DNA from 2 places in the Lysobacter koreensis genome. Region 2 is predicted to be linked to the other one. Evidence: predicted binding sites of a transcription regulator. Region 2 holds the regulator's gene; the other holds the start of a gene.
What was found. The regulator FliA, encoded in region 2, starts transcription of late flagellar genes. The targets are predictions, from matches to a motif close to TAAAGTTTNNCNNNCNNNGGCCGATAA.
Positions count from the first base shown of each region.

Region 1: the regulator FliA is predicted to act here: its motif matches at 4,052-4,078, upstream of ACFQZQ_RS11685 (GGDEF domain-containing protein).

Region 1 covers NZ_JBHTIH010000006.1:55,572-64,259, reverse strand. Annotated here, with positions in the region: gene ACFQZQ_RS11705 (peroxiredoxin) at 1-231, shown strand, start outside; gene ACFQZQ_RS11700 (carboxymuconolactone decarboxylase family protein) at 484-1,017, shown strand; gene ACFQZQ_RS11695 (alpha/beta hydrolase) at 1,107-1,979, opposite strand; gene prmC (peptide chain release factor N(5)-glutamine methyltransferase) at 2,082-2,918, shown strand; gene ACFQZQ_RS11685 (GGDEF domain-containing protein) at 2,943-4,043, opposite strand; gene pip (prolyl aminopeptidase) at 4,171-5,112, shown strand; gene ACFQZQ_RS11675 (NUDIX hydrolase) at 5,261-5,809, opposite strand; gene ACFQZQ_RS11670 (5'-3' exonuclease) at 5,979-6,911, opposite strand; gene ACFQZQ_RS11665 (nitroreductase family protein) at 6,899-7,423, opposite strand; gene ACFQZQ_RS11660 (DUF1631 family protein) at 7,586-8,688, shown strand, end outside.
Region 2 covers NZ_JBHTIH010000003.1:295,859-304,546, forward strand. Annotated here, with positions in the region: gene ACFQZQ_RS06715 (flagellar motor protein) at 1-96, opposite strand, end outside; gene ACFQZQ_RS06720 (chemotaxis protein CheA) at 104-1,888, opposite strand; gene ACFQZQ_RS06725 (protein phosphatase CheZ) at 1,895-2,530, opposite strand; gene cheY (chemotaxis response regulator CheY) at 2,527-2,919, opposite strand; gene ACFQZQ_RS06735 (RNA polymerase sigma factor FliA) at 3,133-3,897, opposite strand; gene ACFQZQ_RS06740 (MinD/ParA family protein) at 3,894-4,823, opposite strand; gene ACFQZQ_RS06745 (flagellar biosynthesis protein FlhF) at 4,810-6,783, opposite strand; gene flhA (flagellar biosynthesis protein FlhA) at 6,854-8,688, opposite strand, start outside.

The DNA.
Region 1 (8,688 bases), on a different contig from region 2:
GACATCAAGAAGGACCTGACCAGCGCGCTGGGCATCCTGACGGAGGACGGCGTGGCGCAGCGCGCGACGTTCCTGGTCGACCCGGACGGCATCATCCGCTTCGTCTACGTCACCGACGGTTCGGTCGGCCGCAACCCGCAGGAAGTGCTGCGCGTGCTCGACGCGCTGCAGACCGACGAGCTGTGCCCGTGCAACTGGCACCAGGGCGAGAGCGTGCTCAAGGTCGCCTGACCTCGCGCACGCGCCGCTACACGGGGCCGGCCACGACTGCCGGCTTGCGTTCCCCATTCCGCACGCCGCCGGCTCCCCCCCGGCGCTCCCTCCCCCCAGCGTGCGGGGTGCTGCAGCCGGGGCTCGCCCCCGGCTGCTTTTTCCGAATCTTATGCGCCACGCCGCCCGCAGCCCGCGACGGTGGTGGCGACCGCGTGCCGCCAGGCGCGCGCCCTCCGCGTCGCCGCATGACGCCACCCAGGAGCTTTCCCGATGAGCCTTTCCGATCTTCGCAATTCGCTGCCCGACTACGCCAAGGACCTCAAGCTCAACCTCGACAGCGTGCTCGGCGAGTCCGGTTCGCCGGGCCTCGACGGCAAGCAGATCCGCGTGATCGCGCTGGCCTCGGCGATCGCCGGCCGTTACGCACCACTGGTCGCCGCGATCGAGGCGTTCGCGGCCGAGCAACTGTCGCCCGAGGAAATCAACGGCGCCAAGGCGGCGGCCGCGATCATGGCGATGAACAACGTCTACTACCGCGCCACCCACCTGATCCACAACGACGAGTACGGCAAGCTGCGCACCGGCCTGCGCATGAACGTGATGGCCAACCCCGGCGTCGACAAGATCACCTTCGAGCTGGCCTCGCTGGCGGTGTCGGCAATCAATGGCTGCGGCGCGTGCATGGACTCGCACGAGCGCGTGATCCGCCAGCACGAGGTCAAGGCCGAGGGCGTGCAGAGCGCGCTCAAGATCGGCGCGGTCGTGCACGCGGTCGCGGTGACGCTGGAGCAGTCGGCCGGCTGACCGTCGCTGCGTCGCGCGTCGCATCTATCGCGTGTCATCCCCCGCGAGAAATCAGTTCGATCGCGGCGCTGCAACTCGCAGGCCGCGGTTCAAGGCGCGGCCGCGACCGGTTCGCGCCGGCCGTCGACAAACGCCACGATCGCCGGCAGCACCGCCGGCGATCGCTGTGGGTCGTACAGCCCCGCCAGCGGCGCGCTGTGGCCGCCGCCGGGCAGGATCAGCAGGCGCGCATCGATTCCCGCCGCGCGCAGCTTCGCGTCCATCTCGACGCTGTCGCGCGATTCGACCACGCGGTCGCGGTCGCCATGGATCAGCAGGAACGGCGGTTCGTTGCCATCGACGAAATTGATCGCCTGCGCCTGCGGCCACTGCGCGGGCGGGCCGAACACCTTGGTGTACTGGCCATTGATCACGAAGTCGTACGGACCGGACAGGCCGATCACGCCGGCCAGGTCGCGCGGCTGCAGGCCATGGCGGCTGAGGTAGCGCGGGTCGGTGCCCAGCAACGCCGCGATCTGTGCGCCGGCCGAATGCCCGGCGATGTACAGGCGCCGCGGGTCGCCGCGGTAGTCCGCGGCGTGTTGCCGCGCCCACGCCACTGCACGCGCGGCGTCGTCGACGAACGCGGGAAAGCCCGCATGCGGAAAGGTGCGGTAGTCGGCGACAATCGCCAGCACGCCCTGCTGCGCGAGCCGGCGCCCGACGAAGCGGTACTGCTCGCGTTCGCCGCGCTGCCAGCCGCCGCCGTAGAAGAACAGCACCGTGGGCACCGTCCCCGTGCTGCCGCCCTGCGGCCGGTAGACGTCGAGCGACAGGCCCAGCTCCGGCGCGAACGCGACGGTCGACTCCGGCGGCGGCAGGCCGCGATTGGCGAAACCGAAGATCGCCCGCTCGCATCCGGCAGTGAGCAGCGCGGTCAGGGTCAGGGCAGCGGCGGAGAGGGTGGGGCGCAGTCGGGGCATGCGTCGAGCGTTCCTGAGCAAGGGTGAGCGTGGCGTCGGCGCCGCGTACGATGCGCGCTCAGGCGGAACCTGCTTTTTGCCGACACCGAGGAATACGCCCGCATGGCCCGGATAGATGCATTGCTGCGCGCGGCGCGTTCACAAATCGGCGGCCACCTCGAATCCGGCGAAGCCGAGTGGCTGCTTGCGCACCTGCTCGGCCAGTCGCGCGGCTGGCTGTACGCACATGGCGACCACGAACTCGATGCAGAAGTGGCAGCCAGCTTCGACGCCCTGCTCGCGCGCCGGGTTGCCGGCGAGCCAGTCGCCTACCTGACCGGCCATCGCGGCTTCTGGCACTTCGACCTGCAGGTCACGCCTGCGACGCTGATCCCACGCCCGGAGACCGAGTTGCTGGTCGAACTCGCGCTCGCGCGCCTGCCGGCCGGGCGCGTGCTGCGCGTCGCCGACCTGGGCACCGGCAGTGGCGCGATCGCGCTGGCGATCGCCCACGAACGTCCGCTCGCGCAGGTGGTCGCCACCGATGCCAGCGCCGCTGCGCTCGACGTCGCGCGCGCCAACGCGCAGGCGCTGGGGCTGGGCAACATCGCGTTCCGCGAAGGCGACTGGTGCGCGCCGCTGGTCGACGAGGTGTTCGACCTGATTGCCAGCAACCCGCCGTACCTCGCCGATGACGACGACCACCTCGGGCGCGGCGATCTGCGCTTCGAGCCGCGCAGCGCGCTCGCGTCCGGTCCGGACGGGCTGGAAGCGTTCCGCGCGATTGCCCGCGATGCGCCCCGGCACCTGCACCCGGGTGGCTGGCTGCTGTTCGAACACGGCTGGGACCAGGGCGACGCGGTGCGCGCGGTGCTGGACGCGGCGGGATTCATCGATGTGCAGACCGCACCCGACCTGGCGCAACGCGATCGCATCAGTTTCGGGCGCCGGGCCGCGTAGCGGGTCCAATGGCAACCGGCCGGGCTAGGACGCGACGGCCGACTCGATCCGGTTGCGGCCGTTGCGCTTGGCGCGCAGAAGGGCGGCATCGGCGCGGTCCATCAGGCCAGCCAGAGACTCACCGGGAGAGCGCTCGGCGACGCCGACGCACAAGGTCCCCGGCACCGGGCCGCTGTCGGATTCGAAGTTGCGGCGGATGCGCCCGGCCACCTCGTGGGCCCGTAGCGCGCCGGCGCCGGTCAACAGCACGGCGAACTCCTCGCCGCCCAGGCGCGCGACCAGGTCGTGTTCGCGGACCTCGTTGCGGATCAGCTGCGCGGCGCGCTCGATCACCGCGTCGCCGGCCGCGTGGCCGTGGCGGTCGTTGATCGACTTGAAGTGATCAAGGTCGAGGAACAGCAGCGACACCGGTAGATCCTTGGCGTCGGCGGCCGCCAGCGTCGCGGTCGCCTGGGTGTTCCAGCCGGCGCGGTTGAGCACGCCGGTCAGCGCGTCCTCGACCGCGCGACGTTCCAGTTCCGCGCGCAGTAGCGCCGACGCATTGGCGGCGTGCATGCGCTGGCGCCACAACGCAAACGCGGACAGCACCGAGGCGCCCAGGTACACCGTGTAGTGATACCAGGCGACGGCGTCCACCTGCGCGATCGCCAGAGCGATGGCCAAGGGCACCAGGCTGCCCAGCATGCCGCCCACGAAGTAGCGCAGGCTGGACCAGGCCGGCCCCGAGACCATGATCACCAGCATCATGGTGTTGATCGGAGCCATCAGTCGGGTCTGGTCGAAGTACAGATTCAGGCTGGTGCCGGTCGAAGCCAGCAGCAGCTGCACATAGACCCACATCGCCAGCTGGCCCGAGGTGCGAGCGTTGCGCGCCAGCAGCCAGGGCAAGAACATCATCGCGATCAAGCCGCAGCGCAGCAGCAGCACCAGTCGGGTATGCCGCTCGAGGATGAAGAAATCGCCGATGGCCAGCACCGCGAACAGGCCCAGGCCAGTCAGCATCAGGCGCCGGATCGTGGCGACCCGCCGTGGCGACAGCGGGTCGCGGTCTGGCGTCGGCAATCGGGAGTTGGGCAAGGCATCGTCCTCGGCGTCGCCCGGAGCCTGCCGGCCTTGGGGTGTCATTGCCGCCGTTATCGGCGCGCTCGGCGAAGACTGTAGCCCGCGCTGCGGCCCAGGCCGGTGAAGTAGCCCTTGGTCTGCCGCCGACCCGGAATCGCTAGACTGGCTGCAGTCCCCTGCGAGGTGTCCGATGCGCGCGCTCTATCCCGAGATCGAACCGTTCGACACCGGCACCCTCCAGGTCGACGACCGCCACACGCTGTATTACGAGCAGTGCGGCAACCCGGACGGCAAGCCGGTGGTGCTGCTGCACGGCGGCCCGGGCGCGGGCTGCAGCCCGAAGATGCGGCGCTTCCACGACCCGGCCAGGTACCGCATCGTGCTGTTCGACCAGCGCGGCAGCGGCCGCTCGACCCCGCACGCCGACCTCGTCGACAACAGCACCTGGCACCTGGTCGCCGACATCGAGACCTTGCGTGCCAAGCTCGGCATCGAGGCCTGGCAGGTGTTCGGCGGCTCGTGGGGCTCGACCCTGGCACTGGCCTACGCCCAGAAGCACCCGCAGCGCGTCACCGAACTGGTGCTGCGCGGGATCTTCATGCTGCGGCGCTGGGAGCTGGAATGGTTCTACCAGGAAGGCGCCTCGCGCCTGTTCCCGGATGCGTGGGAGCACTACCTCGCGGCGATCCCGCCGGAAGAGCATGGCAACCTGATCGGCGCGTTCCACCGCCGCCTGACCTCCGACGACGAGGTCGTCCGGCTGGCCGCGGCGCGCGCGTGGAGCGTCTGGGAAGGCGCGACCAGCTTCCTGCACATCGACCAAGACTTCGCCAACAGCCACGAAGACCCGCAGTTCGCGCTCGCGTTCGCGCGCATCGAGAACCACTACTTCGTCAACGCCGGCTTCTTCGACGCCGACGACCAGCTGCTGCGCGACGCGCACAAGATCGCGCACATCCCCGGCGTGATCGTGCACGGCCGCTACGACGTGGTCTGCCCGGTCGCCAACGCCTGGGACCTGCACCAGGCCTGGCCCAAGGCGCAGCTGACGATCACCCCGGCCTCGGGGCACTCGGCGTTCGAGGCGGAGAACGTCGACGCGCTGGTGCAGGCTACTGACCGGTTCGCGTAGGGCGGGCTTCAGCCCGCCGTCGTCATGCCCGGTGTACGGTGCATAACGGATCGCGATCCGGTGTTGCGGTTCCTCGCGAGCTTGTGGCGGCGGGATGGCGGGTTAAAACCCGCCCTACGGTAGGGGCAGGCCCGCCGGCCGTCTGCCCTCAGGCCGGACTGCCATCCGGGTTGCGATCGATCATCCACAGCCCGGCCCACAGCTTGAGGTCGAGTTCGAAGCCTTCGGCCTGCTTGCGCACCAGCCAGGCCGGCGCGTCGGCGCGCGGCACCTGGTGCACGATGATGTCCTCGCCCTCGACGCCGCCGCCGGCGCCGACCTGGCGCAGGTCGCGCGCGCGCACGAACGCGATGCGCTCGCTGCTCATGCCCGAGGACGTCGGCCCGGTCAGCAGCACCTCGACCCGGCCCGGCTCCCAGCCGGTTTCCTCGACCAGTTCGCGGCGCGCGGCATCGGCCAGGGTGTCGTGGGCATGGTCGTCGCCGACCAGGCCGGCCGGCATCTCGATGGTGCGGCTGTTCAACGGCACCCGGAACTGCTCGACGAACAGCACGTGGTCGTCGGGGGTGACGGCGATGATGATCACCGCCATGCCGTTGCCGTGGGTGCGTTCGGCGAACTCCCAGCGACCGCGGCGGCGCATCCGCAGCCACTGGCCTTCGTAGAGGGTCTCGAGCGTCGGGTCGGGGTTGTCCATGCGGCCGATGCTAACCGCGGCCGCTGGCGGAAGCACGGCCGCGCCATCGTGCCTGCTGTAGGAGCGGCTTCAGCCGCGAGCTCTTGAATTTGATCTGACGGCCGCGCTTCGGGCGCCAACCTTGGCGGTGGTGGAAAAGCTCGCGGCTGAAGCCGCTCCTACGACGGCTTCACGCCGCCGGCGCGAACTCCAGCCCCGCGGCCGCGTACAGCCGGCGCCGGGTCATCGGCCCGAAGCGCATGACGTCGCACAGCGCGCGCAGTTCGCCGGCGTCGGCGTTGCCGCGCACGAAGTGGCCGGCGGCGCCGTCCAGCGGCGCGTCCAGCGCGATCGTCGACAGCTGCCGGCACAGCAGCGCCTGCTCGCGGTGCGCGCGCAACTTCGCGGCGGCGCTCGCGGCGCCGCGCAGGCGCAGGAACGGCACCTCTTCGACCCGGGCCAGCAACGCATCGAGGGTGTCGAAGTGCGCGAGCAGCGCCGCTGCGGTCTTGGCGCCGATGCCCGGCACGCCGGGGATGTTGTCGACCGCATCGCCGCACAGCGCCAGGTAGTCGGCGATCTGCCCCGCGTGCACGCCGTGGCGCGCATGCACGCCGTCGGCGCCCCAGCGCTGGTTGCGGGCGTAGTCCCATTGCTCGTCGAACTCGCCGAGGAGTTGCGACAGGTCCTTGTCGGCCGACACGATCACCGCGCGGAAGCCGTGCGCGCGCGCCGCATGCACGGCGCTGCCGATCAGATCGTCGGCCTCGTACTCGCGGTGGCCGAGCACGCTCAGCCCCAGCGTGGCGCACAGCGCCTTGCAGTGCGCGAACTGGCGGCGCAGTTCCTCCGGCGCGGGCTCGCGGTTGGCCTTGTAGGCCGGGTACAGCGCGTTGCGGAAGCACGAGTCGAGCGCCTCGTCGAACGCGACCGCGATGTGCTGCGGGCGCGCGCGCTCGATCAGTTCCAGCAGGAAGCGCGCGAAGCCGTGCACGGCGTTGGTCGGCCAGCCGTCGGCGTCGTGGAACTCGTTGGGCATCGAATGCCAGGCGCGGAACACGTACAGGCTGGCATCGACCAGGTACAGCGGCGGGCGCGCACCCACGGCGCTCATGGCGCCCATTCGCTGAGCAGGTCGCGCGGGTCGGGGCGCTCGCGCTCGGGTACGGCGAGCGTCGGCGTGCCCAGGTGGATGAAGCCGACGATGTGCTCGTGCGCATCGAGCCCGAACCAGCGCGCGATCTCGGGATCGTAGGCGGCCCACCCGGTCAGCCAGCAGCCACGGTAGCCGAGGGCCTGCGCAGCCTGCAACAGCGCGAAGCACACGCAGCCGGCGCTGAGCAGGCGCTCCTGCTCGGGGATCTTCGGGTCCGGACCGAGCCGGGCGACCACCACCACGATCAGCGGCGCGTGCGAGAAGCGGCCGCGGTCCTTCTCGATCAGCGCCTCGCCGGCGTCGGGGTCGCGCTCGCGGTGGCGCGCGGCCAGGCGTTCGCCCAGCGCGTGGCGCGCGTCGCCGCGGATCGACAGGAACCGCCACGGCACGCGCTTGCCGTGGTCGGGCACGCGCACCGCCGACTGCAGCAGGCGCAGCAGCGTGGCCTGGTCGGGACCGGGCTCGGCCAGGTGCAGCATCGGCACCGAACGGCGGGCGTCGAGGCTCGCCAGCGCGGCGTCGTGGCGCGGGTCAGGCGCGGGCACCGGGGGCGGGCCGAAGTTTATTTGGGACATGAATCACAGATCTGGAATGTGGGGCAGGAAGTGACGCAGCTTGCCACTATCCTGCGGTCGTAGTCGGTGTTGCGCGCAGTCGCGGCGCTTCCGCGGTGCTTTATTGGGGATCTCACAGTGTCAGGCCAACCGCTCGGCGTGCACGCCACGCGTACCGATCCTGTACGCGTTTTGGAAGAGATGAAACGCCTCGCCGTCGAACAGCTCGGCGCAATCCCCGGTGCCCTGTACCGGCCGGTGGAGCAGGCCCTGCAGTCGCCCAGCGCCAGCGCCGAGTCGTTCCACGACCAGGCGGCGTTGCTGGTGCTGCGCCAGCATAGCGCGAGCCACGTGATGCGCTTCCGCCAGCAGATCGCGCAGGGCTTCGACGAGTTCCGCACGCCGCGGATCCGCGACGTCGCGCTGATGGGGCTGATCGACGAGCACCTGATCGACTTCCACCTCGCCGGGCAACGCCTGGCCGAGATCCTCGACCAGCGCTACCAGCAGCCGCTGGACGCGATGAAGCACCGCCTGATCGGCCTGGCCGCGGCGCTGCGGCTGGAGTCGGCCGGCAACCCGATCTCGCCGGCGCGGCTGGCCGATGCGTTCGTCGAGACCTTCGGCGATGCCGGCCTGCCCGAGGCGCTGGCCGGGCTGATGTTCCGCCAGTACCAGCAGGAACTCGCGCGGGTGCTCGACGACCTCTACGAGCGCATCAACACGCTGCTGGCGGACGCCGGCTACGACGCTGTCGGGCATTACGCGGCCGCGAATCGTGCGGCGCCGGCGGCGCCGGTCCGGTCGCCGTCATCGCTCGACGAGCAGGTGGCGCCGCGCTACCCGCAACCGCCTGCCTTCAATTCCGCTAACGTCCCGGCCGAGTACGCTGCGCACCCCGCGCACCCCGCGCACCCCGCCTATTCGCACGCCGCGCCGGCATCGGCGCCGATGCCCGCCGCCACCCAGCATGTCTCGGCCGAGCTGGCCGGCCTGCGCGCGCAGCTGCGGGCCTGGCGCACCACTGACGCACCGCACGCGCCGCACGCGGCTCCGGCCCCGTACGGCTACCACCCGCATCGCCCGCCGCCGCCGCGGCGCGAGCTGCGCGTGCAGGAAGTGGTCAGCATCGCCTCGCTGCTGCAGCCCGAGCCGCCGGACGCGTACGCGCGCGCGCTGACCGTGTCCGG
Region 2 (8,688 bases):
CGACCACAGCCCGGACAGGCCGGCGCCCTTGAGCACGCTGCCGCCCATCAGGGCGCAGATGGCCAGAACAGCGCCGATGATGCTGAGTCGGTCCATGGGGTGTTTATCGGTTGCCGTGGCGATTACTTGAACTGCGCGCGGTGGCCGGGGCGTTGCCGCGCAGGCCGCTGCGCAGCAGGGCGTCGACATCCAGGATCAGCGCCATGCGGCCGTCGCCGACCAGGCTGGCGCCGGCGTAGCCGGGCAGGCCGCGCAGGGTCGGCGGCAGCGCCTTGATCACGACTTCCTCGCGCCCGCGCACGCGGTCGACCGCGAGGCAGAAGCGTTGCTCGCCGGACTGCAGCACCACGCAGGTCGACGCCGACAGCGGCGCCGGGTCGAGGCCGAGCCAGTCGCGCAGGCCGAGCAGCGGCAGCGGCTGCTGGCGCAGGTCGAGCACCTGCTGGCCGTCGATCCACAACGCCTTGCCCGGGTCGTGCGCGAGCACCTCGACCACGCGCACCAGCGGCAGCGCGTAGACGTCGTCGTCGATCTCGACCAGCAGCGTCGGCAGGATCGCCAGGGTCAGCGGCACCCGGATCGCGAAGCGGCTGCCGGCGCCGATCTCGGAATGGATCTGCACCGCGCCGGACAGCTCGCGGATGCGTGACTGCACCACGTCCATGCCGACCCCGCGCCCGGACAGGTCGCTGACCTCGTCGCGGGTGGAGAAACCGGGCAGGAACAACAGCTGCAGGCATTCGTCGCTGGACAGGCGCGCGGCGGCGTCGGCGTCGACCAGGCCCTTGTCGACCGCGATCCGGCGGATCTTGTCCGGGTCGATGCCGGCGCCGTCGTCGCGCACTTCGATCGCGACGTGGTCGCCTTCCTGCTGCGCGCTCAGGCGCACGCGGCCGAGCTCGGGCTTGCCGGCGCGGCGGCGCGCCTCGGGCATCTCGATGCCATGGTCGATCGCGTTGCGCACCAGGTGCACCAGCGGGTCGGCCAGGGCCTCGACCAGGTTGCGGTCGAGCTCGGTGTCGGCGCCGACCACCTCCAGGTCGACCTGTTTGTGCAGTTGCCGGGCGACGTCGCGCGCGAGCTTTGGGAAGCGCGCGAACACGCGGCCGACCGGCTGCATGCGCGCGGTCATCACCGCCGACTGCAGGCGCGAGGTGGCGACGTCGAGCGAAGCCACGGCGCGGTCGAGGTCGTCGTCGCGCAGGCGCGGGCGGATCGTCTTCAGGCGGTTGCGGGCGAGCACCAGTTCGCCGACCAGGTTGACCATCGCGTCCAGGCGGCGCACGTCGACGCGCACGGTGGCCTCGGCGGCTTCGACCGCGACGGCGGCGGATTTGGCGACGAGTTTTGGAATGGCGGCAGGCGCCGGCGCGGCGGGCGCTTCGCCGGGGACGCCGCCGGCGCCGTGCAGGCTGTCCAGCAGCGCCTCGAAATCGAGGTCGTCGATGCTGTCGCCGCCGCTGGCGAACGCGGCGAGCGCGTCGTTCGCCGCGGCCGGCGGCGCGTTCGCGGTGCCGGTGCGCAGCGCGGCCAGCAGCTCGGGCGGGGCCGGTTCCGGGGTGATCCCGGCCGACACGCAGCGCAGCATGTCGACCAGCAGGTCCAGCGATTGCTGGGCGCCGTCGAAGGCCTGCGCGTCCAGCGGCGCGGCGCCGGTGCGCGCGGCGTCGAAACGGTCTTCCACGGCGTGGCAGATCGCCACCATCGGGCCGAAGTCGAGGAACCCGGCGCCGCCCTTGATGGTGTGGAAGCCGCGGAACACCGCGTTGAGGCATTCGCGGTCGGCCGGCGCGTGCTCGAGCACGACCATCTGCTCGCCGAGCTGGTCGAGGATCTCACGCGCCTCGACCAGGAAGTCCGCGGCGATGTCGGTGGCGATGGCGGACATGCGGGTCTACAGCCCCAGTGAGGACAGCAGCTGGTTGGCGTCGTCCTGGGTCGCCGCGGGCGGGTCGATGCCGGCCAGCGACGGGCCGTGGCCGTGGCCGGACAGCTGCAGCGGCCGCGCGCGCGCGTGGGTGCTGTTGGCGTCGTCGCCGACCATGTCGCCGAGGCCGACGTGGACCACGCGCACCAGTTCGACCACGCGCCGGATGATCTGCCCGGTGAGGTCCTGGTAGCCCTGCGCGGCGGTCATCTCCGACAGCCGGCCGCGGATCGCGGCCACGGTCGCGGCCTGCTCCTCGGCGGCGGCGTCGGGCAGGGTGCCCAGCAGCACGCTGCATTCCTGGATCAGGTCGAGGGTGTGGTGGCTGGCGTCTTCGGTGACGCGCACCACGTGCTCCAGCCGCGCGCACGCCTCGGGCAGCGAGCCGCCGCTGGGCGCGGCGCCGCTGGCGTCGCCGAGCGCCTGCTCGAGTTCGCGCGCGAGCTTGGCCAGGCCCTGCACCAGCGGCTGGGTGCGCCACTGGATCAGCTCGTCGACGTTGGCGCGCCAGGCGGCGTGGTCGTCGGCCTCCAGCGCGTCGAGCGCGGCGTGCAGGGTGTCGACCACCGCTTGCCGGCTGTGCACAGCCGCGACCGCATTCACGCTGCAGCCCCGAGGCGCTCGAACACCTTGCCGAGCTTGTCGCTGAGGGTGGCGGCGGTGAACGGCTTGATCACGTAACCGTTCACGCCGGCCTGCGCCGCTTCGATGATCTGCTCGCGCTTGGCCTCGGCGGTGACCAGCAGCACCGGGATCTTCGACAGCGCCGCGTCGGCGCGGATCGCCTTGAGCAGGTCGATGCCGGGCATGCCGGGCATGTTCCAGTCGGTGATCACCAGGTCGAACGGACCCTTGCGCAACTCGACCAGCGCGCTGTTGCCGTCGTCGGCCTCGGCGGTGTTGAAGAAGCCCAGGTCGTTGAGCAGGTTCTTGACGATGCGGCGCATGGTCGAGAAGTCGTCGACGATCAGGATGCGGATGTTCTTTTCCATGCGGGTCTCGTGTCGGTTGCGATGGTGTTTGTGGTGGCATGCGTTGCGTTGCTTCTCCCTTCTCCCGCTGGCGGGAGAAGGTGCCCGCAGGGCGGATGAGGGCGCGCGCAACCAGGTAGTCGTTGCAAGCTGGGTTCGCGTGCCCTTACCCCAGCCCTCTCCCGCGCCCCGAAGGAAGTCACCCTGGGTGGCGAGCGGGAGAGGGAGTCGAAATCAGTCGTCGTCCGCGTCCTGCTCGCCGCGCCAGTCGCCGAGGCGGGCGCGCAGCCGCACCACCGCCTGGCCATGGATCTGGCACACACGCGACTCGCTGACCGACAGCACCGCACCGATCTCGCGCAGGTTCAGTTCCTGCTCGTAGTACAGCGACAGCACCAGCTGCTCGCGTTCGGGCAGGTCGCCGATGGCGGCCCCGAGCGCCTCGCGGAACGCGTTGTTCGCGAACGCGCGCGCGGGCGTGGCGGTGCCGGCGACGGCCAGGCGCGGCTCGCCGTCGTGCTCGTCCATGTGCGCGTCGAGGCTTACCAGCTGGCCGCGCGCGGCGTTCTCGACCATCTGGTGGTACTCGTCCAGGCCGATGCCGAGCGCGCCGGCGACCTGCTGCGCGGTGGCGGCGCGGCCGGTGCGTTGTTCGATGTCGCGGGTGGCGGCGACCAGGTCGCGGTAGCGGCGGTGCACCGAGCGCGGTACCCAGTCGCCGCGGCGGATCTCGTCGATCATCGCGCCGCGGATGCGGATCGAGGCATAGGTCTCGAACGCCGCACCCTGATCGGCCTGGAAGTTCCGCGACGCGTCGATCAGGCCGAGCATGCCGGCCTGGATCAGGTCGTCGATCTCGACGCTGGCCGGCAGGCGCGCGGCGAGGTGGTGGGCGATGCGCCGCACCAGTTCGCCGTGGCGCTCGACGATGTCGGCAGCGTTGTTGGTTTGCGCGTCGCGCTGGGTGGCGCGGTAGTGGGCGGTGGCGACGGCGTTCATGCGGCCGCGCTCCGCGCCGCGGCCGGCGCCGGTGCCTGCGCGATCAGGCGTTCGATGAAGAACTCGACGTGGCCGCGCGGACCGGCCGGCGACTGCCACTGCCGCGAGCGGCGCGCGATGTCGCGGAACGCGATCGCCGACGGGCACGACGGGAATGCGTCGACGACGGCTTCCTGGCGCTGGATCGCGCGCCGCAGCCACTCGTCGCGCGGGATCGCGCCGAGGTAATTGAGGGTGACGTCGAGGAAGCGCGCGCTGACGCGTTCGAGCTTCTCGAACAGCTGGCGGCCCTCGACCGCGTGCTGCACCTGGTTGGCGAGCACCTGCACGCGGCTGACGCCGCGCTCGCGGCTGAGCACCTTGATCAGGGCGTAGGCGTCGGTGACCGAGGCCGGCTCGTCGCAGACCACCACGATCACGTCCTGGGCGGCCTGGCAGAAGGTCAGCACGCCATCGGCAATGCCGGCGGCGTTGTCGACCACCATGGTGTCGATCGGCAGGTCGAGCTCGCTGAACGCGTGCACCAGGCCGACGTGCTGCTGCGGGGTGAGTTCGGTCATGTGGCGCTTGCCGGACGCGGCCGGCACCACCATCAGCCCGTTGGGACCGGCAAGCAGGGTGTCGCGCAGTTCGCAGCGGCCGGCGAACACGTCGGCCAAGGTGAAGCGCGGCGACAGACCGAGCATCACGTCGACGTTGGCCAGGCCCAGGTCGGTGTCGAGCAGCAGGGTGCGCTGGCCGGCGTTGACCAGGGCGGTGGCGAGGTTGACCGAGACCGATGTCTTGCCGACGCCGCCCTTGCCGCTGGCCACCGCGATCACGCGGGGGGCGGCAGCGCCGTCGGCGGCCGAGCGGACGTGGGGCACGGCCTGCGGGGTGACGCCCGATGCGGTGCGGTGGGGCGCGTTGAAATCAGGCGACTGCATGGCGATCCTCGGTGGCGAGGGGGTTATCGGCAGCACGGCGCAGTTTCTCCAGTGTCCGTGCCAGGTGGGTGGCGTCGGCGGTGTCGAGGTCGGAGGTTTCCTGGCCGTGGGTGGTGTAGGCCAGGGTCAGGCCGTGGCGGACCGTCACCGACAGCGCGGAGCCCAGGCGGCCGGTTTCGTCGAGCTTGGTCAGGACCACGCCTTCCGGCGCGGCGGGGCGGTAGCGGCGGATGACTTCGCCCAGGTCGTGCGGGTGGGCGTTGGCCGGCAGCACCAGCAGGCTGCGCACCTTGCGCGCGGCGCGCAGCCACAGGATCTGGCTGAACAACGCGCGGTCGCGCGGTGCGTAGCCGGTGGTGTCGACCAGCACCAGCGGGTAGTCGGTGAGCTGCGCGAGCGCGTCGGCCAGGCCCTCCGGGCCGGCGGCCGCGCACACGGTGATGCCCAGGCGGCGGCCGTGCGCGTGCAGTTGTTCGTGGGCGCCGGCGCGCTTGCCGTCGGTGGTGAGCAGGGCGACGTCGCGGGCGCGGTGGCGCGCGGCGAAGCGCGCGGCCAGCTTGGCCGCGGTGGTGGTCTTGCCGGCACCGGTCGGGCCGACCAGCGCGATCACGCCGCCGTCGTCGAGCGGTTCGCTGCGGGCGACGCTGAGGGTGCGCGCCAGCTCGGCGAACATCGGCTCAAAGATCTCGGCCGCGGGCAGGCGCGGGTCGAGCTTAGCCGCGACCGATTGCGCCAGGGTCTCCTCGCAGCCGTAGCCGATCAGCGCGTCGTAGGCGGCCGCGCGTCCCGGCGACCCGCGCAGGCGCTCGAGCGACAGCTGCTCCATCTGCTTTTCCATCAGCTGGCGCATGCTCGCCAGCTCGTCGCGCATGGCGAGCATGTTCGCGTCGGGGGTGGCGCTGGGGGCGGCGACCACGGCGCGCAGGGCGCGGGTCGGGGCGGGGACGAGCGCGTCGTGGGTGGTCGGCATCTCGCTCGCGCGCGAGGCGTCGGCGGTCGCCGCCGGTGCCGGGCTCGCGCCGGAACTGAGCGAGATCAGGTAGTCGGCGTCGCTGTCGCCGTCATCGGCGTTCGGAACGGTCGCCGCGGTGCTGGCGGTCGCGATGGTCGGTTCGATCGCGATGGCGGGCGTCGTCTGTCCGGTGTCGGTGACCGGGTTGGCGCTCGTCGCGATCGCTGCGATCTCGACCGCGGCGATCGGGGCCGGCGCGATGGCTTGGACGGTCGTGGTTTCGACGGCCGTGGTCGCGGCCGGCGCGACGTCGACGATCGCGGTCGTCGAAGTCGCGCCGATAGCCGTGGTCGGCCCGTTGAGCGCGGCCATCATTTCCTCGAAGCGGGTCGCGGCCGGCGTGGTCGCGGAACTCGCGGCCGGCACGGCGCTCACGCCGGCCGACAGTTCGGCCAGGGTCGGGCCGTCGCCGCCGCGGGCGTCGTGGCCCTTGAACGCGGCGCGGGCACGCGCCATCAGCGACTCGCGCGCCGGGGCCGCCATCGCGGTAGCAGTGGCAGTCGCGCTCGGCGCGGGCCGGGAATCGGTGGCCGCCGCGACCGGGGCGATCGCGGCCGGCGGGCGGGGCTCGCTGCTGGCGGCCGCGGGCACCGGCGTGGCCGGCGTGGAAATGAAGTGGGTCGGTTCCGGCGCGGCTTCCAGCAGCAAGCTGGCAAAGGCCGGGACCGCTGCGGCCGGCGCCGGGCTGGCCGCGGTCGCGATGGCCGGCGCGGCGATCGCCATCGGCGGCTTCGCGGCGTTCGGCGCAAACGCGGTTTCCAGTCCCGGGGCCGCGGCGCGCAGCGCCTGCGCCACCAGGGCTTCGTCGTAGTCGGTGGCGGCGACCACTTCGATCCCGCCGCCGTCGATCGCGCGGTTGGACAGGATCACCGCATCGGGGCCCTGTTCGTCACGGACCATGCGCAACGCGGTGCGCATGTCGGGGGCAATGAAACGCTTGATTCGCACTGGCTTCTCCTGCTGCGCCGGATCGCCGACGCCACGCTTGTTTCATGTGCGGTAACGACACCGCACCGCCTTAACCCACCGCACCCACCAACCGCAGCCGCTTGTCCTCGGGGACTTCGCCGTAGGCCAGCACCGACAGCTGCGGAACGCTGTGCCGTACCAGCCGGGCGATCGCGGCGCGGACCCCGCCCGGGACCAGCAACACCGCGGGTTCGCCGCGGCCTTCCTGGCGGGTCACGCACTCGCTGAGGTTCTGGTGCAAACGCTCGGCGAGTCCGGGTTCCAACGCGGCGCCTCCACCGCTGACCGAGTCCTGCAATACCCGTTCCAGCGCCGGCGCCAGGGTGTAGACGGGCAGCTCGACGGCCATGCCGTTGAGTTCCTGGACGATGAAACGGCCCAGCGCGGTGCGCACCGCGGCGGTGAGGGTTGCCGGGTCCTGGCTGTGGGCGCCGTGCTCGAGCAGCGCCTCCACGATCTGGCGCATCTGCCGCACCGGCACCCGTTCGGCCAGCAGCGACTGCAGCACCTTGACCACCACCGACAGCGGCAGCAGCTTGGGTGTCAAATCCTCGACGAGCTTCGGCGCGCTGCGGCCCAGCGCGGTCAGCAGGTGCTGCACCTCCTCGTGGCCGAGCAACTCGGAGGCGCGCTCGCGCACCAGGTGCGAGAGGTGGGTGGCGACCACGGTGGCGGCGTCGACCACGGTGTAGCCCAGCGATTCGGCGTGGGCGCGCTGGCCCGGCGCGATCCAGGTCGCGTCCAGGCCGAACGCCGGATCCTTGCCGGGGATGCCGTCGAGCGGGCCGAACACGCGGCCGGGGTCGAGCGCGAGCTCGCGGTCCGGGTGCAGCTCGCCGCCGGCGATCGGCACGCCGTGCACCAGCACCCGGTACTGGCCGGGCGCGAGCTCGAGGTTGTCGCGCACGTGCACGGCGGGAATCAAAAAACCGACGTCCTGGGTCAGCTTGCGGCGCACGCCTTTCAGCCGCGCCAGCAGCTCGCCGCCCTGGGCCTTGTCGACCAGCGCGATCAGCTTGTAGCCGACCTCCAGCGCGAGCGGCTCGACCGGGCGGATCTCGTCCCAGCTCAGCTCGGCGTGCGGCGAGGGCGCGGCGTTGGCGGCCGCCACCGGCTCGGGGTTCTGCGCGGCCAGTTCGGCGCGCTGGCGCAGTTTCCACGCCGCGAAGCCGAGGATGCCGGCGAGGATCAGGAACGGGATGTTGGGCATGCCCGGGACCACGCCGATCAGGCCCATCAGCAGCGCGGCCACGGTCAGCGCGCGCTGCTGGCCGAACATCTGGGTGGACACCGCCGCGCCCATTTCCTGCTCGCCGGTCGAGCGCGTGACCAGCATCGCGGTCGCGACCGCGACCAGCAGCGCCGGCAGCTGCGCGACCAGGCCGTCGCCGATCGCGAGCATGGTGTAGGTCTTGGCCGCGTCGCCGAACGCCATGTCGTGGCTGAGCATGCCGATCAGCACGCCGCCGACCAGGTTGATCACCAGGATCAGGATGCCGGCGATCGCGTCGCCGCGCACGAACTTGCTGGCGCCGTCCATCGAGCCGTAGAAGTCGGCTTCCTCGCGCACTTCCTGGCGGCGCGCCTTGGCGTCCTCGCGGGTCAGCAGGCCGGCGTTGAGGTCGGCGTCGATCGCCATCTGCTTGCCGGGCAGGGCGTCGAGGATGAAGCGCGCCGAGACCTCGGAGATGCGCCCGGCGCCCTTGGTCACGACCACGAAGTTGACGATCGTCAGGATCGTGAACACGATCAGGCCGACCGCGTAGCTGCCGCCGATCACGAACTGGCCGAACGACTCGATCACGTGGCCGGCCGCGGCCTCGCCCTCGTGGCCGTGCAGCAGCACCACGCGGGTGGAGGCGACGTTCAGGCCCAGCCGCAGCA